DNA from 3 places in the Pseudomonas sp. P8_241 genome. Region 1 is predicted to be linked to each of the others. Evidence: riboswitches for the same ligand, from Rfam matches in the RefSeq annotation. Region 1 holds a riboswitch; each other region holds the start of a gene.
The links. A riboswitch is a leader RNA that binds a small molecule or an ion and turns the genes downstream of it on or off. The one in region 1 is predicted to bind cobalamin.
Positions count from the first base shown of each region.

Region 1 (6,988 bases):
GCCATGGCTGCGCCAGCCGCGCCCCCCACTGTTGAAACGTTGCTCGATGCGGTCGGCAAAACGGCCGAACGCCACCAGCGGATGCCAGCGTTTGGGTTCACCCAGCAGCGCATCCAGCGCAACCGCGGCGACACTCAACAACGCCACACTCATTGACTCACTCCCCAGTAATTTTCGTACAACAGTTCACTCAGCGGGCGCGCCTGCGCCCAGCCTTCGAGCACCAGCATCGGCGCTGGATAGAATTCCTTGACCGGCCCCAGGCACAGCACCGCCAGCGGTTTCGCACCGGGCGGCAAGTTCAACAGATCCGCCAGGGCTTGCGGTTCGAACAATGACACCCAGCCCATGCCCAATCCCTCGGCACGGGACGCCAGCCAGAGGTTCTGGATCGCGCAGGACAACGACGCCATGTCCATTTCCGGCAAGGTGCGACGACCGAAGACATGCCGCTCGCGGTCGTCGGTCAGCGCGGCGACCAGCACTTCGGCGCAATCGTCGATACCTTCGACCTTGAGCTTCATGAACTCGTCGCTGCGCTCACCGAGGGCTTGGGCGGTGCGGATGCGCTCTTCTTCCACCAGTTGCTGAATCTGCCGGCGCAAGGCGCGATCGCTGATGCGGATGAAACGCCACGGTTGCATCAGGCCTACGCTCGGCGCCTGATGCGCGGCTTCGAGCAGACGTCGAAGCAGCTCCGGCTCGACCGTACCGCCGCCGAAGTGACGCATGTCGCGGCGTTCGGCGATGGCACGGTAGACGGCTGCGCGTTCGGTTTCAGAGAAGGTGTTGTCAGTCATGACCGCTTCGCTGGCAAGCCAGCTCCTACAGGATAGAGGTGGTCCCTTGTAGGAGCTGGCTTGCCAGCGAAGGCGTCCTGAAGGTCGGGCGCAAAAAGCGCGGCAATCGCTGAGGGATTGGACGGAAAATAAAAGTGCACATAAGAAGCGGTCATCCGCCCCTCACGATAAACCGCCTCGGCTCCGCGACCGCCATTCGGGCTCAAACCCCGGGCAATCGGCACCAACTCAGTGGTGGTCAGCGAGTGATGATACGTGTGTCCGCGCAACGACCCTTCCGGCAGCTCGACCGCTTGCAACGCCAGCGCGGCAAGGCGTTTTTGCATCACGGCATCACCGGCCAGCAAGCCAACCAGTTCAGCGCGAGTACCGTCGACATCGGTCAACGAATCGAGCAGATAAAGCATGCCGCCACACTCGGCAAGCAATGGCTTGCCTGCCCCGTGGTGTGCGCGGATCGCGTCAAGCATCGCGGTGTTTTTCGACAGCGCAACATGGTGCAACTCCGGATATCCGCCCGGCAGATAGAGACTGTCCACCTCCGGCAACACGCTATCGCGGATCGGCGAGAAGAATGACAACTCGGCGCCCATCGCCCGCAACAGGTCCAGGCTCGCGCCGTAGGTGAACGCAAAAGCTTCGTCCCGAGCCACGGCGATGCGTACACCGGCCAGCAACGGTTCGACGTCAATAACGTCCGGCGCCGCGAACGCCACGGCGGGCGGCAGCGCCACCTCGCAACTGCTGGCCAAGGCATCGGCGGCCGCATCGAGGCGCACATCGAGATCGTTCAACTCGCTGGCCTGCACCAGGCCAAGGTGCCGACTCGGCAATTCGATCCCGGTTTCCCGGGACAAGGCGCCGTACCAGCGCAACCCTTCAGTCAGGCTGCCTTCAAGCAACTGCGCATGACGCAACGTGCCGACACGGTTGGCCAGGACCCCGGCAAACGGCAGGTCCGTTTGATACCGCGCCAGCCCCAACGCCAGTGCGCCGAAGGTCTGAGCCATGGCGGTGCCGTCGATCACCCCCAGCACCGGTACACCGAAGTGCCGCGCCAGGTCGGCGCTGGACGGTGTACCGTCGAACAGGCCCATGACACCTTCGATCAGAATAAGATCAGCTTCGCCGGCGGCTTCCCACAGCAGACGACGGCTTTCCTGCTCGCCGACCATCCACATATCCAGTTGATAAACCGGCGCACCGCTGGCGCGCTCGAGAATCATCGGATCGAGAAAGTCTGGCCCGCATTTGAATACACGAACCTTGCGCCCCTGATTGCGATGCAAACGGGCGAGCGCGGCAGTGACAGTGGTCTTGCCCTGACCGGAAGCCGGCGCGGCGATCAGTACCGCCGGGCAATGACGAGGTTGATTCACAGCTCGACGCCTTTTTGCGCTTTGATTCCAGCCTGGAAGGCGTGTTTGAGCATGCCCATTTCAGTCACGGTGTCGCCCATCTCGATCATTTCCGGCTTGGCGGCGCGACCAGTCACGATCACATGCTGCATCGGCGGCCGCGCCTGCAAATCGCTGAGCACCTGATCGAGATCGAGATAGCCGTGTTTGAGGGCGATGTTCAATTCATCCAGCACCACCAGGCCGATGGACGGATCGCGCAGCAGTTCGCGGGACACTTCCCAGGCAGCCTCGGCCGCGGCGATGTCGCGCTGGCGATCCTGGGTTTCCCAAGTGAAACCCTCGCCCATCACGTGGAAGCGCACTTGTTGCGGGAAACGCCGGAAGAACAACTCTTCGCCCGTGCTGTTGCGCCCCTTGATGAACTGCACCACGCCGCATTGCATGCCGTGACCCATGGCTCGCGCCAGCATGCCGAACGCCGAACTGCTCTTGCCCTTGCCGTTGCCGGTCAACACCAGCAACAGGCCGCATTCATTCGGGGAACTGGCGATGCGCTCATCGATCACCGCTTTTTTGCGCTGCATGCGCGCCAGATGGCGCTCATCACGTTCGGGGGTATCAGTCATGGGGAAGCTCTCCGTTGAGGCTGGAATAACGGCGGGCAGGCACAAGAATAGAAGGCAACAAGCCTGGCATCGCCCACCGTGATGCCGTTGGATGAATCAGGCCGGTCTCCGGGCTCATGAGCGGTTTGCACCCGACTGCGCGCCTTCCCATATCGACATATCGATACAGTGGCTCAAGGCGCAGCCTTCACTCATTTACCGTTGCGGGGGCAGCGCCGGGATCATGACCTTCAACCCTTTGAAGAACTCATTCACCGGCTTCCCTGTTTCACTCTGTCGACACAAGCCACAGAGCACCTGAAACAAGCCGCGAAGGTTAGAGGGTTGGGAATGGAGCGTCAATTAAAGCCGGGCGGCCGGGCAGGAATATCGCAAGCCCACGGCTGAAGGTTGAACCATCGAAAGGCAGCGCTTCTCTATGATTAGAACAAGGCATTCATAGGGACGATCAGCATGCGCACCTCCCCGTTCGTTTTCGTTATCGCCCTCGCTGGAGGGCTCACCGCTTGTGGCGAGACCTCCAGGCTGCAAGTATCCGACGGCACCGGCCCCTCGCCCCAACTGCCCGAACCCAATAAAACCCTGGTCCCGACGGTGAACATCGCGCCCGCCATCGGCTGGCCTGCCGGTGCCAAACCCGTCGCCGCCGCAGGCACTCAAGTAGCCGCTTTTGCCGAAGACCTTGATCACCCGCGCTGGCTCTATGTATTGCCCAACGGCGACGTGCTGGTGGCCGAAACCAACGCCCCGCCCAAACCCGACGATGGCAAAGGCGTCAAAGGCTGGGTCATGAAAAAAGTGATGGGCCGCGCCGGAGCCGGCGTGCCGAGCCCGAATCGCATCACCCTGCTGCGGGACAAGGATCACGACGGTATTGCGGAAACCCGCAGCGTGTTTCTGGAAAATCTCAATTCACCGTTTGGCATGACGCTGGTCGGCAACGACCTGTACGTGGCCGATACGGACCGCTTGCTGCGTTTTCACTATGAGAACGGCGATATGACGATCAAGTCGTCGCCGATCAAAGTGGTCGACTTGCCGGGCGGCCCCCTAAATCACCACTGGACCAAAAATGTCATCGCCAGCAAGGATGGCAGCAAGTTGTACGTGACCGTGGGCTCCAACAGTAACGTCGCGGAAAATGGCATGGACAAGGAGCAAGGACGCGCCGCGATCTGGGAAGTGGATCGCGCCACCGGCAACCACCGGATTTTTGCTTCGGGTTTGCGTAATCCCAACGGCATGGCCTGGGAACCACAAAGTGGCGCGCTGTGGACCGCGGTCAACGAGCGCGATGAAATCGGCAGCGACCTGGTGCCGGACTACATCACCTCGGTGCAGGACGGCGCGTTCTACGGCTGGCCGTTCAGCTACTACGGTCAACACATCGATATTCGCGTCGAGCCGCAGAATCCGGATCTTGTCGCCAAAGCTCTCAAGCCAGACTATGCCGTCGGCCCGCACACCGCCTCGCTGGGCCTGACGTTTGCCGAAAACAGCAAACTGCCAGCACCGTTCACTCAAGGTGCTTTCATCGGACAGCACGGCTCGTGGAACCGCAAGCCGCACAGTGGTTACAAAGTGATTTTCGTGCCATTCAATGCCGGCAAACCGGCCGGGCAGCCGGTTGATGTCCTTTCCGGGTTCCTCAATGACGAGGAAAAGGCCATGGGTCGACCCGTGGGCGTGGTGATTGATCAGCAGGGGGATTTGTTGGTGGCCGACGATGTAGGGAACAAGATTTGGCGGGTGTCGACTGCAAAATAGACAGCAAAAGATCGCAGCCTTCGCCAGCTCCTACATTGATTGGCGCACGTCCTGTAGGCGCTGCCGAAGGCTGCGATCTTTCCTGCTGATGACTACCGTTTACGGCAGAGTGTCAATCCATCGCCTATCGGCAACAGGGATAGATCCACTCTCGAGTCATCTTTCAACGCTCGATTAAGCGCCTGGATCGCACGGGTGTCTTCGCTCTCGGGATTTGCCTCGAGAACTCGGCCACTCCACAGGGTGTTATCGAACACCGCCAGCCCACCGACCCGCAACAGACGCAGCGCATGCTCCAGGTAGGCGGGATAGTTGGCCTTGTCGGCATCGATGAAAATCAGATCGAATTGACCTGGCTGGCCCAGCTTGCCAAGCGTCTCCAGCGCAGGCGCCAGACGCAGGTCGATTCGCCCGGTCAGCCCTGCCTCGAGCCAGTAACGGCGGGCGGTGGCATTGTAATCGCCGGGAATGTCGCAACAGATCAGTGAGCCGTCATCCGGCAATGCCGCCGCCATGCACAGGGCGCTGTAACCGGTGAAAGTGCCGATTTCCAGCACATGCCTGGCGCCGGTGAGTTTCACCAGCAGCGCGAGAAACTGCCCTTGCTCCGGTGCCACTTGCCATCGCGCCATGGGCATTGCCTGGGTTTCGTCGCGCAAACGCTTGAGTAGCGGCGTTTCGCGCAAGGAAACATCGAGCAGGTATTGGTACAAACCATCGTCGAGATTGAGCGTGCGAGCGGTCATGTCCACAACCTCAGGCGATTATGGATTGCGCGCCAGATGCTCCGGCTGCAGAACGCGCTTGGCGCTGAGGTAGGCTTTCTGCCAATAAGCCTTGGACAAACTGTCGAGCTTCACAGTACCGCCGGTGGCGGGTGCATGGACGAAGCGCCCCTCGCCAACATAGATCCCGGCATGATTGACCTGGGAAGCACCATTGGTGGCGAAGAAGATCAGGTCACCGGTTTGCAGACCCTCCTTACCGACACTGGCCGCTTGTATCGTGATCATCTCGCGGGTGGTGCGCGGCAAGGAAATACCGGCAACGTCACGGTACACGTAGCCAATCAGACCACTGCAATCAAATCCCGAATCCGGCGTGTTGCCACCCCAGCGATAAGGTGTGCCCACAAGACCGAGCGCGCGGAACAGCACGTCTTCCGCTTCAGGCGAAAAAGCTTGGGATGGACCGAATACGAGGGGCGCGCGAACCACCGGCGCTGGCGGCGGTGTGCGACTGGCGCAGGCGCTGAGCAGCGCTGCGAGGAAGATGATTGCGAGGCGGGCCGACGTCGTCATAAGCAGAACATCCTGATCTGGCTGCGGCTTTTTTCTGCGGGGAGCGCAGAAAAGAAAACCGCCTGCGCGTGACGCAGGCGGTTTGCCATCATTAGTAGATCAGAATTTTAGCGGCTATCCGGCAAACTTCAAGTAAGACTTTAAGTTCACCTTACAAAATGTCTGCTTATTTACGCGCAGTGACGATTGGCGATGCGTTTGGTGCCATTGCCAGGGCTCGTTTGGCTTCGATGAAGGTCTTGCTCCAGTAGCTGTCCCCCAGGCTATCGATCCGCACGCCACCGCTACGACGGCTGCTCGAATGGATGAACTGGTTGTCGCCGAGGTAGATTCCGGCGTGACTGACGCGACCGCGACGGCCGTTGGTAGCGAAGAACAACAGGTCGCCCGGCTCAAGCTTGCTGCGCGAGACCAGAGGGGCGTCCACGTTGATCATTTCGCGAGTGGAACGCGGCAGGTTCATGCCCGCTTCTTCGCGGAACAGGTAACCGATGAAGCCACTGCAATCGAAACCGGCTTCAGAGGTGCCGCCGAAACGGTAACGGGTACCGATCAGGGACATGCCACGCTCAAGGATGCTGTCTGCCAGAACCGGCAATTGATACGACTTGCCACCAGCGAAGTCGGCGAGTTCTTTTTCGTTCGCCTTCTCTTCCTGTTCCAGCGTTTCCTGATAAAGAGCGGAAGTCTGGGTTGTAGCGGAGTTCTTGACCTGCTGTTGCGATGCTTGCTGACTCACTGGAGTGTGAGCAGCGCAACCGAACAACAGGGTAACGAGTGCGAGGGGCACGAGGGGTGCAAAGCGATTTAGCATGGGCACGACCGTGGCTGATAGATGTAAAGAAGCCGAGACTATGCCCGCTATCAACCTCATTTGCAAATTCAATCGATCTTTATGTGACTTCTCGGTTTCTCGTTAGCATCTAAGCGCTTAAGCCCATTTTGAATGTAACGCGCTGCCTGAGACCCGACAGGAAAGCGTGTTTTCTGGCGCCTTAAATATGCCAAACCCGCTAAACCTCTCGGTTTTAGCGGGTTTACCAGCCCAGGGTTTCTTTCAAAAACGGGATGGTCAGCTTGCGCTGAGCCTGAAGCGAGGCCTGATCGAGGCGCTCAAGCAGTTCGAAAAGTGC
Region 1 covers NZ_CP125377.1:2,059,900-2,066,887, reverse strand. Annotated here, with positions in the region: gene cbiB (adenosylcobinamide-phosphate synthase CbiB) at 1-153, opposite strand, end outside; gene bluB (5,6-dimethylbenzimidazole synthase) at 150-800, opposite strand; gene QMK58_RS09425 (cobyrinate a,c-diamide synthase) at 797-2,179, opposite strand; gene cobO (cob(I)yrinic acid a,c-diamide adenosyltransferase) at 2,176-2,787, opposite strand; cobalamin riboswitch at 2,869-3,103, opposite strand; gene QMK58_RS09415 (PQQ-dependent sugar dehydrogenase) at 3,241-4,554, shown strand; gene QMK58_RS09410 (O-methyltransferase) at 4,647-5,300, opposite strand; gene QMK58_RS09405 (C40 family peptidase) at 5,319-5,855, opposite strand; gene QMK58_RS09400 (C40 family peptidase) at 6,022-6,669, opposite strand; gene hda (DnaA regulatory inactivator Hda) at 6,893-6,988, opposite strand, start outside.

Region 2 (6,988 bases), 860 kb from region 1:
GGCTCGGTGCACCGCTGGGGCCGGCCGGAACGAAGCGCCCACTCAGGGCGTCGAGCAGGCCACGCATCTCTGCGGGACCGCAGGCATCCAGACGTGGGGCGATGACGCCACGCAAACCGTCGAGAATGGCTCGCACCTCGCTCCACTCCGTTTCCTGTAGGAGCGAGCTTGCTCGCGATGGAGTATCAGACGCATGGGTGTCGACTGACACACCATCACGAGCAGGCTCGCTCTCACAGGGATTATTCAACGCGCCCGAAATCAACTGCGTGGCGAACAACTCAAGCCGCTCGCGGGTATCGCCCGCCGTGCGCCAAGTCTCGTCGCTGATCAGCAAAAGAGGCCCGGGACGCGGCCCGGTCCACGGCTCGGCCAAGGCGCAATCGAGCGGATCGAAACCCAATGCGAAAGCCTTCGCCAGCGCTCGCAGCAGACTCGACTGCGCGCCACGACCATCGCCCCGCGGGATGCGCAGCAGCGCCAGCAGTGTGTCGATGCGCAATCGGCCCGTCGGGGACTCGCCAAACACGTGCAGGCCATCGCGAATCTGCGACTCCTTCAAGTCACATAGATACGTGTCCAGGCGCGGCAGCCAGATGGCCGCATCGGCATCGCTGTCGAGTTTTTCGTCCAACTGCAATTCGCGGTCGATGTGGGTGTCACGCACCAGTTGCAAAATGTCCCGTTGCAACTCTCGGGCACGGCGAGGATCGAGCAATTGCGCTTCGTAATACTCGTCGGCCAGCAACTCAAGGTTGCGCAGCGGGCCGTAGGTTTCGGCGCGGGTCAGCGGCGGCATCAGGTGATCAATGATCACCGCCTGGGTGCGACGCTTGGCCTGGGCACCCTCGCCCGGATCGTTGACAATAAATGGATAGATGTTCGGCAACGGCCCAAGCAACGCATCCGGCCAGCAGTTTTCCGACAACCCTACGCCTTTGCCCGGCAGCCATTCCAGGTTGCCGTGCTTGCCGACATGGATCACGCCGTGGGCACCGTAGGTGTTGCGCAACCAGAAGTAGAACGCCAGGTAAGCGTGGGGCGGCACCAGATCCGGGTCGTGGTACACGGCGCTCGGATCCACTTGATAGCCCCGCGCCGGTTGAATGCCGACGAAGGTCAGGCCGAAACGCAGACCGGCGATCATCATCCGGCCATTACGGCACATCGGGTCGGTCTCGGGCGCGCCCCAACGCTCCAGCACGGCCTGACGATTGACCTGCGGCAGCGCGTTGAACATCCTCCAGTAATCATCCATGGCCAGGCTTTGCTGGCAAGGGCGCTGGTCAAGGGTGTCCAGATCGTTGCTGACGCCGCCGAGCAATTGCTGGATCAGCGCAGTGCCGCTGTCCGGCAATTCAGCCGGCAACGGATAACCTTGCGCATGCAGCGCCCGCAGGATATTCAGCGCGGCGGCCGGGGTATCGAGACCGACGCCATTACCGATGCGACCGTCGCGGGTCGGATAATTGGCCAGAATCAGCGCGACGCGTTTTTCACTGTTCGGCACCCGCGCCAGATCGATCCAGCGCCGCGCCAACTGCGCCACGAAATCCATGCGCTCGGGTGCGGGCCGATAGCAGACCACATCCGACTGGCTGCGCTCGCTGCGCCACGCCAGGTCCTTGAAGCTGATCGGGCGGCTGATGATCCGCCCGTCCAGTTCCGGCAAGGCGATGTGCATCGCCAGATCACGCGGACCGAGGCCTTGTTCGCTGGCACGCCAGCCTGGCTCGTTGTCCTGGGCGCAAATCGCCTGGATCACCGGGATATTGCGACGAAACGGACGCAAGTGCGGCGCTTCCGGGCTGGACTGGGCGAATCCGGTGGTGTTCAAAATGACCCCGGCCTCGACCTCATCCAGCCAGTCCTCGACCACCGAGAGGCAGCCGGGTTCTTTCAGACTGGCCAGCGCAATCGGCAACGGGTTCAACCCCGCCGCTTGCAGGCGCTGACAGAAAACATCAATGAAACCGGTATTCGCCGCCTGCAAATGCGAGCGATAGAACAGCACTCCCGCCACCGGTTGATCAGCCTGCCAGTCGGCTTGCCAATCGCTCAATGTGGCCGGGCTTTTTTTCGGGTGATAGATCGCTGTGCGCGGCAGGATTTGTGGTTCGGACCATGCGAAGTCGCGCCCCAGCCACCGTCCGGCCAGACAACGGAACAGATCCAGCGCATTGGCCATGCCGCCCTGGCGCAGGAAATGCCAGAGGCGGTCGCGGTCTTCAGGGGACACGGTGCTCAGATCACTGAGTTCCGGATCCGGACGATCATCTCCCGGCACCAGAATCAATTGCACGCCGCGCTGCGACAGTTCGACCAACCGCTCAACGCCGTAACGCCAATAGGCGATACCGCCGTGCAATGAAATCAGGATCACTTTGGCGTGACGCAGCACTTCGTCGACGTACAGATCCACCGAGGCGTGATTCTGCACCTGCATCGGGTTGGCGAGACGCACGCTGGGATAATCGTCGGGCAACTGCTGCGCCGCTTCGGCGAGCAGCGCCAGGCTGGAGTCGCCGCTGCACAGGATCACCAGTTCGGCGGGGGTTTGTCCGAGGTCGGCAATGTTGTCTTGCGACACAAAACCGCCGGGCTGGGTCCTGAGCAGGTGCATGGCTACACGCTGAGCGCGGCGCGCAATTGCGCTTCGAGCGTGGCGGCATCCAGTGCCTGGCCGATCAGCACCAGGCGCGTGCTGCGCGCCTCGTCGGTCCCCCACTGGCGATCGAAGTGTTTATCGAAACGCGTGCCCACGCCCTGGATCAGCAGGCGCATCGGTTTGTTCGGGATCGCGGCGAAACCTTTGACCCGCAGGATGCCATGCTGGACCACCAACTGGGTCAGTGCATCCATCAGCAGGCTTTCGTCTGCTTGCGGCAGTTCGATGGAGATCGAATCGAAGGCGTCGTGATCGTGGTCGTCATGATCATCGCCGTCAAGATGGTGATCGTGGTGGCTGTGACGGCTGTCGATGTGCTCTTCGGAGCCGGCGCCGAGGCCGATCAACACGTCCAGTGGCAAGCGACCGCTGCTGGCTTCGATGATCTTCACCGCAGGCGGCAGCTCTTCGGCGACTTCTGCGCGTACCCGGGCCAGATCTTGCGGGTTGATCAGGTCGGCTTTGTTGAGGATCACCAGATCGGCGCTGGCCAATTGGTCGGCAAACAGTTCGTGCAGCGGCGATTCGTGGTCCAGGTTCGGGTCGAGTTTGCGCTGCGCGTCGACCTGATCCGGAAAAGCGGCGAAAGTACCGGCCGCGACGGCCGGGCTATCGACCACGGTGATCACCGCGTCGACGGTGCAGGCGCTGCGGATTTCCGGCCACTGGAACGCTTGCACCAACGGTTTTGGCAGCGCCAGTCCCGACGTTTCAATGAGGATGTGGTCGAGATCACCACGACGGGCGACCAGTTCGCGCATCACCGGGAAGAACTCTTCCTGGACGGTGCAGCACAGGCAGCCGTTGGCCAGTTCGTAGACACGGCCGTTGGCTTCTTCTTCGGTGCAACCGATGGAGCACTGCTTGAGGATTTCGCCGTCGATGCCCAGCTCACCGAACTCGTTGACGATCACCGCAATGCGGCGACCCTGGGCGTTGTCGAGCATGTGCCGCAGCAAGGTGGTCTTGCCCGAGCCGAGGAAGCCGGTGACGATCGTGACGGGGAGTTTGGCCAGTGTTTTCATCGGATACCCTTTGGCTTTGGAGGCGGGCATACGGGACGAGAGCCGGCCACGTGCACACGCGCCGGAAGCGTTCGCCACCGGATCACCCCGCCCGGTTGTAGTGAGAATCTGTATCGAGGCAGGTCTCCTGGCTGACGGCGTGCCGGCCTTGGGCCTGGCATTCACTGCGCCTTCCCGCGGGCTCAAGGGTTGAGCGTGCAGTGGCGTGGCAGCGAACATCACCGTTCACAGTTGCGGGGGCAGCCGCGGCATCGACCGCGTTCCCTTCTTAGCTTCGACAAACGCCGAAGAACCTCGAATGCGCAAGGCTACGCATCGTATTGGGGCGGGTCAATCACTGAGAGCGCCTCCTTCCTACAAAGTGCAAATCAACAGAAGACGCCAAGTGAGAACCACTGCCAATTGACGCGAACGCCTCGCCCATGCTCTCCTACACGCTTTGTTACGGGTGCCCTTCACAGGGTGAAACGGGAAACCGGTGAATCATGTGCTTTACTCCAAAGCCATGTCAGTCCGGTGCTGCCCCCGCAACGGTAAGCGAGTGAAGCGTCAAAACCACTGTGCCACTGCGGCATGGGAAGGTGATGCTTTCAGGTTCAGGCAAATGCCTGGCGCCCCTCGTGAGCCCGGAGACCGGCCCGCAACACAAAGTGACCTGTACGTTCACTGAACAACAAACCCGCGGTGGGCGGGCGCTGTTTGCACCCCCTTGCGCGCCCGTTCGTGCCGGGTTTTGCATGCGCCCTTATTCCCCGCTGACAGACCAGAGGGAAACGCCATGTCGATCACCAGCAGCGCCGAACACACCAGCGCCAGCACCACTTCTACCTTGACCCAACGTATGACCGCCGCCATTTTCGCGTCGATCCTGGGTGCCTGCCTTGTGTATTTCGCCGGTTTCTCGCACATCGAAGCGGTACACAATGCCGCGCACGATACCCGTCACAGCGCCGCGTTCCCGTGCCATTGAGACCTGATGACATGATCAAGCGTATCGCGCAAACCGCTGGTTTCACTGGACTGTTGGCCGCCCTGTTGCTCACCCTGCTGCAAAGCTTCTGGGTTTCGCCGCTGATTCTGCAGGCCGAAACCTACGAAAGATCCGGACCGGCTGCCGTTGAGGTCCACGAACACGCTCACACCGAAGGTGCAGTCGCCGCCCACACTCATGACGCCGAAGCCTGGGAGCCAGAAGACGGCTGGCAGCGTGTACTGTCGACCACCGGCGGTAATCTGGTGGTCGCTGTCGGTTTTGCCCTGATGCTGGCGGGCCTGTACACCCTGCGCGCACCGACCAAAACTTCCCAGGGCCTGCTCTGGGGTTTGGCCGGTTACGCAACCTTCGTGCTTGCGCCAACACTTGGCCTGCCACCAGAACTGCCGGGCACCGCTGCGGCCGATCTGGCACAACGGCAAATGTGGTGGATCGGCACCGCCTCTTCTACCGCCGTCGGCATCGCCTTGATCGCCTTCAGCCGCCACTGGTTGATGAAAGTCCTGGGGATGGCGATCCTCGCTGTTCCGCATGTGATTGGCGCACCACAACCGGAGGTGCATTCGATGCTCGCTCCCGAAGCACTGGAGGCCCAATTCAAAATCGCTTCGCAGTTGACCAACGTGGCGTTCTGGCTGGCCCTTGGCCTGATCAGCGCCTGGTTGTTCCGCCGCAAAAGCGACGGCCAATACCACGCATGACTGAAAACAGCGCAGCGCCGACGCTGGTCGTCGGTCTGGGCTGCCAGCGCGGCTGCCCCGTCAGTACGTTGTTGGCGCTGCTCGATCAGGCGTTGGCAGCGCACCAGATCGCACGGCATGAAATCAAAGCGCTGGCCAGCATCGATTTGAAGCGCGATGAACCCGCTCTGATCGAGTTGGCAAATCAACTGGCACTGCCGTTGCAGTACTTCAGTTGCGAAGAACTTGCAGCTTATGAGCACCAGCTAAGTCATCAATCGCAAATCGCCTTCGAGCGCACCGGTTGTTATGGCGTAGCGGAAAGCGCTGCGCTGGCTCTGGCTGAACAACTGGCTCAAGGCCCGGCAAAATTGCTGATTCCACGTCAAAAATATGCCCAGGCAACCCTGGCATTGGCCGGCGCGGCCTGAAACCCCGATAATCCCCGCTCTCGATCATGAACATTCTTCATCTGAAGCCCTGTTCAGCCCCTTTATCCCACAGGAACCGACGATGACCGTCTACTTTATTGGCGCAGGTCCCGGCGACCCGGAACTGATCACCGTCAAAGGCCAGCGACTGATTCGCAGCTGCCCGGTGATCATCTACGCCGGCTCACTGGTTCCCGCTGCGGTTCTGGAAGGTCATTGTGCCGAACAGGTGGTCAACAGCGCCGAACTGCACCTTGAACAGATCATCGACCTGATCAAGGCCGCCCACGCCAAAGGTCAGGATGTGGCGCGAGTGCATTCCGGCGATCCGAGCCTGTATGGCGCCATTGGCGAGCAGATTCGTTATTTGCGTGAGCTGGGCATCCCGTTCGAAATCGTCCCTGGCGTCACCGCCACCGCCGCGTGTGCAGCGCTGCTGGGTACCGAGCTCACGCTGCCGGACATTTCGCAAAGCGTGATCCTGACCCGCTACGCCGACAAGACCGCCATGCCACCGGGCGAGGAATTCTCAAGCCTGGCGCAGCACGGCGCGACCATGGCGATCCATCTGGGGGTTAATCATCTGGTGAAGATTGTTGCCCAGTTGGTGCCGCATTACGGCGTCGATTGCCCGATTGCAGTGGTGCACCGCGCGAGTTGGCCGGATCAGGATTGGGTGGTGGGAACGCTGGCAGATATTGTCGGCAAGGTTGAAGCGAAGGGGTTTCGTCGTACGGCGTTGATTCTGGTAGGACGGGTGTTGGGCAGTGATCACTTCAGCGAGTCATCGCTGTATCGTGCCGGGCATGCGCATCTTTATCGCCCTTGAGTCAAAAAATCGCAGCCTTCGGCAGCTCCTACAGGAGAACGCATTCTCTCGTAGGAGCTGCCGAAGGCTGCGATCTTTTATGCATCACCCATAAAAAAACGGCGCTCACGGGGCGCCGTTTTTTATGCCGCAGCGAACACCTTAGTAGTAGGCGTTTTCTTTCTGCGTGTGGTCGGTCACGTCCCGAACACCCTTGAGCTCCGGAATGCGCTCAAGCAATGTACGCTCGATGCCTTCCTTGAGCGTCACGTCGGCTTGACCGCAACCCTGGCAACCACCGCCGAACTGCAGAACAGCGATGCCGTCCTCGACCACGTCGATCAGGCTCACCTGTCCGCCGTGGCTGGCCAGCCCCGGGTTG
Region 2 covers NZ_CP125377.1:2,922,456-2,929,443, reverse strand. Annotated here, with positions in the region: gene cobN (cobaltochelatase subunit CobN) at 1-2,623, opposite strand, end outside; gene cobW (cobalamin biosynthesis protein CobW) at 2,626-3,693, opposite strand; cobalamin riboswitch at 3,793-4,005, opposite strand; cobalamin riboswitch at 4,123-4,350, shown strand; gene QMK58_RS13335 (CbtB domain-containing protein) at 4,472-4,663, shown strand; gene QMK58_RS13330 (CbtA family protein) at 4,675-5,388, shown strand; gene QMK58_RS13325 (cobalamin biosynthesis protein) at 5,385-5,798, shown strand; gene cobM (precorrin-4 C(11)-methyltransferase) at 5,881-6,627, shown strand; gene nfuA (Fe-S biogenesis protein NfuA) at 6,769-6,988, opposite strand, start outside.
Region 2: another riboswitch for cobalamin. It lies ahead of cobW (cobalamin biosynthesis protein CobW); the one in region 1 lies ahead of cobO (cob(I)yrinic acid a,c-diamide adenosyltransferase).

Region 3 (6,988 bases), 590 kb from region 1:
GGGGATGACATCCCCATGGGGATCGCCGACTTCTTCAAGCAAACCCTGTCCAGTGGCCCGGCCAGCAAAAGGAATCGGGTGGCCATCACCGAGACCCGCTATGACAATCTGCATCTGGTCACGGCCAGTCGCGAGCTTGCTGACCTGCAGTCGAAGCTGGAGTCAAAATTCAAGATCAACAAGCTGCGTCGTTTGCTGGTAGAACTTAGCGAAGATTACGAGCGCATTTATATCGATACGCCGCCGTCCTTGAATTTCTATACGTTCAGCGCATTGATCGCCGCCGAGCGCGTGTTGATTCCATTCGATTGCGACAGCTTTTCTCGTCAGGGGCTCTACAGTGTCATCGCGCAAGTGGCCGAGTTGCGCGCCGACCATAACGAGTCGTTGATCGTGGAAGGGGTGGTGGTCAACCAGTTCGTGGCGCGAGCCAGCCTGCATCAGACGCTGATCGACGAGTTGGTGGCAGAAGGCTTGCCGGTGTTACCGGATTACCTGAGCAGCACGGTGAAAATGCGTGAATCCCATGCAGTGTCGGTGCCCATGATCCATCTGGCGCCTCGCCATAAGCTTTCATTGGAGTTTGTCAGCCTGTTTTCCACCCTGGAACGTGCCAGTTGATCGCAGGATGACTGCTCGGGTTTCCTGCAGAAAATTGCACTTCCCTGACTTTTGCCTACGCTTTGCACGTTCACAGTCCTATCCAGGCAAGCTCTAACGCTACAGCCTGTGGGGCGGCGGTGTGCTCTTGACCTCAAGGTGACCAGGCATGGGGAATGACAAGCAATCCAAGGGCATCGGTGCAACTTTGGCGCTAATGCTTTGGTTCATGCCCGCTGCCCATGCCGAGGACTCGGCGGAACTGGCCAGGAAAGCACTCAACCCGGTGGCCGCGATGTACAGCCTGCCGGTGCAGTACAACTGGGATCAGAAAATCGGCCCGACCGGTGACGGCATGCACAGCGTCACCAATATCCAGCCGGTGCTGCCTTTCACTCTCAATGATGAGTGGAACCTCATTTCCCGCACCATTTTGCCGGTGATCGACCAGCACGGCCTGGCACCTGATGGCGCGGCGGACAGATCCGGTGTGGGTGACATCACCCAGAGCTTTTTCTTCTCGCCGAAACAGCCGACGGAGAGCGGCTGGATACTCGGTGCCGGCCCGGCGGTTTTGATTCCGACCGGCAGCGACGAGTTGCTCGGCAATGAGCAATGGGGGATCGGCCCGACGGCGGTCGCCCTGAAGCAGGCCAACGGCTGGACACACGGGATTCTGGCCAATCATGTCTGGGGCCTGGACGGCAGCCCGCCCGATGGCAAGGACAAGGTCAACCAGACTTTCCTGCAACCCTTCCTTTCCTACACCACCAGCACCCTGACCACGTTCGGCGTGAACACCGAGTCGACCTATAACTGGCAAACTCGCGAATGGTCGGTCCCGGTCAATTTGACTGTGACGCAGTTGTTGAAAATCGGTGGCCAGCCCTTGACGGTGCAAGCAGGGCCGCGTTACTGGCTCGACACCCCTGAGGATGGTGCGCAAGGCTGGGGAGGGCGGTTCGCCATTACGCTGCTGTTTCCTCGGTGAGGGCAACCTTCGAGCCCAAGTCAAAGCCAGGTGGACCGGGCCGGCAATCCATAAAAGTCAGGTAGAACGCAAACGCAGGATCTGCGCGCCATCGAAAGGGTCCGTCAGGTAGTGCGCGTGTACCCCAAAGGTGTCCAGCAAGCGTTGCGGGGTCAGGACGTCGAGCGGTTTGCCCAGCGCTACCAGGCGCCCTCGCTCAAGCACCGCCAAACGATCACACGTCAGCGCCTGGTTCAGGTCATGCAGCGCGACCAACGTGGTCACCGGCAACGATTGAACCACCTTCAAAATGATCAACTGATGCTGGATGTCGAGGTGATTGGTCGGTTCGTCGAGCAGCAGGATCCGGGGGCGCTGAGCCAGTGCCCGGGCGATGTGCACACGCTGGCGTTCACCCCCCGAGAGACTGCCCCAAATGCGCGTGCGCAGGTGCATGGCATCGACGTCGTGCAAGGCTTGCAGGACGATGGCAGCGTCTTCGTTCGACCAGGGTGTCAAGGCTGACAACCAGGGCGTGCGCCCCAGCGCGACGGCGTCGAACACGCTGATCGCGTCGTCGGTGTCGGCCTGCTGCTCAACCACCGCCAGGCTTTGCGCGATGCTTCGACGCGACAGTTCGCCCAGGCGTTGGCCAGCCAGCCGAACTTCGCCGGCGGTGGGTTGGCGTACACCGGCGAGCAGTTTCAGCAGGGTGGATTTGCCCGAGCCGTTCGGCCCGACGATGCCCAGGGTTTCACCCTGGTGGACATCCAGGCCGATATCGCTCAGTAACCCGGCGTCGCGCACCTTGAAACTCAGACCGCTACAGCTCAGTACGCAGGTGGCACTCATCGGGCGTTTCTCCGGCCAATCAGGATCAGGGCGAAAACCGGCGCGCCAACCAATGCGGTGATCACGCCGACGGGAATGACCTGGCCCTTGATCAGGGTGCGCGACAGCACATCGGCCGCGATCAGGAACACGGCCCCTCCCAGGGCACTGGCGGGCAACAGACGAGCATGTCCGGTCCCCAGCAGCAGGCGCGCAGCGTGGGGAATGACCAGGCCGACAAACCCGATGGAGCCGACAATCGAGACGATCACGGCGGTCACCAATGCGGCGCAGCCGATCAGCAGAAATTGCACCCGACGCACCGGTATGCCGAGCGATGCGGCCGAGTCAACGCCAAAGGTGAAGGCATCCAGAGCCCGACGGTGCCACAGGCACACCACCAGACCTGCCACGGCAACCGGCACCGCCAGCCCTACCGACGGCCAACGCACACCGCTCAGATTGCCGAGCAGCCAGAACATGATCCCGCGCGCCTGTTCGGAACTGGCTGACTTGGTGATCAGAAAGGCCGTCAGCGCGTTGAACAACTGCGAACCGGCGATGCCCGCCAGAATGATCTGGCCAGTACCGCTGGAACGCCCGCTGACCCGAGCCAGTAATATGACCAGGGCGAAAGCGGTCACGGCTCCGCTGAAGGCGCCCGCGGATAACGAAACCATTCCGGCGCCCACGCCGAGCAGTGCCACCAGCACCGCTCCGGTCGAGGCGCCCGCACAAATGCCCAATAGATAGGGGTCCGCCAGGGGGTTGCGCAGCAGCGATTGCAAGATCACTCCGCAGGTCGCAAGCCCTGCGCCGCAGGCGGCCGCTACCAGTGCACGGGTCAGGCGATAATTCCAGACAATGCCTTCATCGATCGGATCAAGCACGTATCCCGCCGCCCACAGCTTGTTGGCCAATACCTCAAACACCACGCCTGGGGCTATTGCCGTTTCACCGATGGCCACACCGGCGATCACTGCTATCAATAGCGTGGCGAATGCCAACAGGACCCGAATTGTGATCGCCGTCATTTCGACAAGTCGTAGCCGTTGATGGCGTTGGCCAATTGCTCGACGCCATCGAACATCCTGACACTGGCCTGCAGGGCCAGGGCATCAAGGATGATGATGCGGTCGTTTTTCACCGCGTCCATGTTGCGGGTGACGGGATCGCTGCGCAAAAACGCCAGCTTCTTTTGATAGTCGTCAGCCGGAAAACGGCGGCGATCCATGCGTGCAATCACTAAAAACGTCGGGTTGGCCTTGGCTATGGTTTCCCAGCCTACGGTTGGCCATTCTTCATCGGACTGCACCACATTGCGCACGCCCAGGGACTTGAGCATGAAATCGGCAATGCCCTTGTGGCCGGCCACATAGGGATCGAGGCCCATATCCGCGCTGGAGAACCAGACCAGTGCGCTGGTGTGCCGCAAATCCTTTTTTTGTACTGACGCGACGGACCGGGCAAGGCCGGCCTTGAGTTCGGCATTGAGTTGATGGCCGCGCTCGGGCACATCGAAAATCTCTGCCAGCTGGCTGACGCTCTTGTAGATACTGTCGATGCGAAAGGGCTGCAGGCGTGTGCCGTCGGCACCGACCAGGTTGTCCTTGGCTTCGCAATCGGACGGCAGGAGGTAGGTTGGAATGTTCAGTTCGTGAAATTGTTCGCGGGTACCCACAGCGCCTTGCGGGCCGACCATCCACTCAAGTTCCACCGCGACCAGTTCCGGCCGCTTGCCGATGACGGCTTCGAAGCTCGGTTCGTTATCGGCCAGGCGCTCGATCCTGTCGTTCTGCGTCTTGTACTGGCCCAGCACCTCGTTGAACCACAGGGAAGTCCCCGTGACCTTGTCGCCGAGCCCCAGGGCATAGAGCATTTCGGTGCCGGCCTGGCCGATGGTCACGGTACGCGTCGGGGCGTGCTGGAAGGTCAGCGTGCTGCCGCAGTTCTTTAGCGTCAACGGATAGTGAGTCGAGGTTGCAAAGGCCTGCGAGCACAGGACCCAACCGGTGATGAGGGCGACAACGCGGTGCAGCAGCATGATGCAATCTCCATTTGTACCGTACACGGAGCAGGGGAGTACGGTCTGGAAACACACAATCAAACGCTGCCGCTGGAGCAGAGCAAGGCCGGGTTCAGGCAAAAAACACGCGGCAAGGATGTCCCTTCCGGACACCCCGCCGGTTAGTGATGTTCTGTGCCGGCAGGTCTCCTGACTGATGCGTCATCGCCATGCTCCAGCCTTCCCGGATTCGATCCAGTGGCAATAAAGAAGCAGGCTCGGCATCTACAGTTGCGGGGGCAGTTCCGTTCGATGCGACAGGCGCATCTCGGATTCCCTATTAATCCCGTTTGGAAACCGGCGCGGTATAGTAGTCGATCATGCCGGGCAGGGCTAATTCAGTGCACACAAAAAACCTGCATGTGCGGCGGGCAGAGGTGGTGGATACCGCGCAAACCGTCGCGTGATGCCCTGATCACAGGGCGCTGGCATCGGCCTCGTGTTCGTCAGCGAATGCCATGAACACGTCCAGATCGAGGATATCCAGCGGGATCCGGGAAATGAAGGCAGAAAAGGCCAGGTTCGCGGCGAGCCGACGCAGATCGCTGGCCCAGGCCGGAAGATAAACCGGGCCCTGGAGCCAGCCGGAGTCGAACAGTGGCGCCAGGCGCAGGGTGTCTCCCAGGCTGAGGCGTCCGGCAAACAGATGGTTGACCAGTTCCGGGCGATTATCGCGGATCGCGATGCGCAACAGGGTATGCACGCCAAGCAGGCCGGTGAGGTACGCGGCATCCTTGGTAAAGGCCGAACCACCCCGCAGGTCGGCGCCACGGAATATCCGCTGGGTTGAGCGAAAGGACTCCTCTGGTGACTGACCGGCCGCCACAAACCCTTCAAACACCTGAATGAAGTCGGCCCCGTTCAGCGCCTGTTGAACCCCCAGTACGCGCAGCGCCAGGCGCCGCAGGCGGTTGATGTCCATGCTGCCGGTGAAGAGCTCGGCGAGGGTGGCGATGCCCTCTTGAGTCTGGGTCGTGCGGGGAGCTCCCAGACCGAGACTCTTCAGATTGGGTTGGCGTGCGCCGTTTTGTGCCGTCGCCACATGCACGAAGGCCTCATGTTGCAATAACTGGTTTTTGTCCAGTTCCGAGAACAGTGCGCTGGCGCGCAAGCGAATGCGCGTTGAGCCGGCGATCGCCTTGGCTGCCAGGGTGGGATCGAGAATGACTGAAATTCGACCCGGACCGAAAAAATTGTCCAGTTCCGGTTGCATCCAGTCGGCGAAGGTCTGGGCCGGGATATCGGCTTCGCTCGGCGCAATTCGGCTGCCGCCGAGCAATGCATCGGTGGTCTCGAGGAAAAAACGCGCCGCGTCCAGCATGGTCAGTTTCAGGCGCGGGTAATCGAAATCCGGTCGCCGGTACAACGCTGAGGAATATTGAGTGAACGCAGGGGTGCCTATGGCGCCGAGCATCCGCCCGGCCATGGCATAGCTGCGCGCTGTCACGGCCAGGTGATGCCCGGCCGGATGCTGCTGATCGCAGCGGCCAGCAAACGTTTCCAGAGCGGCGATGTCGGCACTGTGATCACGCGGCGGCAGTTCGACGCGAGGTAATCGGGCTTTACCGCCACGCCAATGCTCCAGGAAGTCTTCCTCCACCCCGTCCGGCCAGGCCAGGGCGTCCAGTACGCGGATCTTGCAGGCCAGTCGGGGCAGTGCAGCATCGAGTTCGGGCAGCGAGGCGCTCATGGATATCTCCTTGCAGCAAGCGTTCATCGCCAAAGTTTAGTCGCTGCCCGGGGGCATTTTGCGAACTTTGCACATAACGCTCCTTGCGGGACTGCCCTTGGAGCCCTATCGTCAGATCTCATGTGCCACAAAGCAGTTTTGTGGGTTTTGAGCGAACAATGTCAGGCACATTTCCCTGAACATCGCCGGTGAGCCTGAGACGCGACCGGAAGATTTCGAATTGGAGAACGATCATGATTCGCACGCACAGTTTGAAGGCTCTGGCAGCAGCGTTCATCGTTGTCGCTGGCGCGCAGTGGATATCGCTACCAGTCTACGCGACCGAGCAGGGTGAACAGCGGCGTGACGCGCGCGATACCCGCCAGGATGGGCGCTCCACGGCACGGCAAACCAAGCAGGATTGCAGAAAGAGCAACGACAAGACCAACGTCGATTGCCGCCAGGAAAAGCGCAGCACCAAGCAGGATACCCGTCGCGAGGCCCGGGACATCAAATACTGATCCTCGGGCGACCGATTGCCTGGATCATGATGCGCGCAGCCAGGCGACAGGCTGGTATGACCGCTAAGCTTTGCTTCGCCGGGGTGCAATTGTTGCCTTGGAATGCCGATATCTGACAAGGGAGTCGCCCGCCATGAGCGTCGAACAGCGTCATTACACTGCGCCGACCCTCCTGGTGGTCGATGACACGCCCGATAACCTGATGCTGATGACCGATCTGCTCAAGGATCGATACCGGGTCAAGGCCGCCAACAGCGGTGAGAAGGCGTTGCGGGTATTGCAGGGCGATACGCTCCCGGACTTGATCCTGCTCGACATCATGATGCCCGGGA
Region 3 covers NZ_CP125377.1:2,646,162-2,653,149, forward strand. Annotated here, with positions in the region: gene QMK58_RS12125 (ParA family protein) at 1-621, shown strand, start outside; gene QMK58_RS12130 (transporter) at 818-1,591, shown strand; gene QMK58_RS12135 (ABC transporter ATP-binding protein) at 1,649-2,422, opposite strand; gene QMK58_RS12140 (FecCD family ABC transporter permease) at 2,419-3,435, opposite strand; gene QMK58_RS12145 (ABC transporter substrate-binding protein) at 3,432-4,445, opposite strand; cobalamin riboswitch at 4,589-4,783, opposite strand; gene QMK58_RS12150 (flavohemoglobin expression-modulating QEGLA motif protein) at 4,882-6,156, opposite strand; gene QMK58_RS12155 (hypothetical protein) at 6,390-6,656, shown strand; gene QMK58_RS12160 (two-component system response regulator) at 6,790-6,988, shown strand, end outside.
Region 3: another riboswitch for cobalamin. It lies ahead of QMK58_RS12145 (ABC transporter substrate-binding protein); the one in region 1 lies ahead of cobO (cob(I)yrinic acid a,c-diamide adenosyltransferase).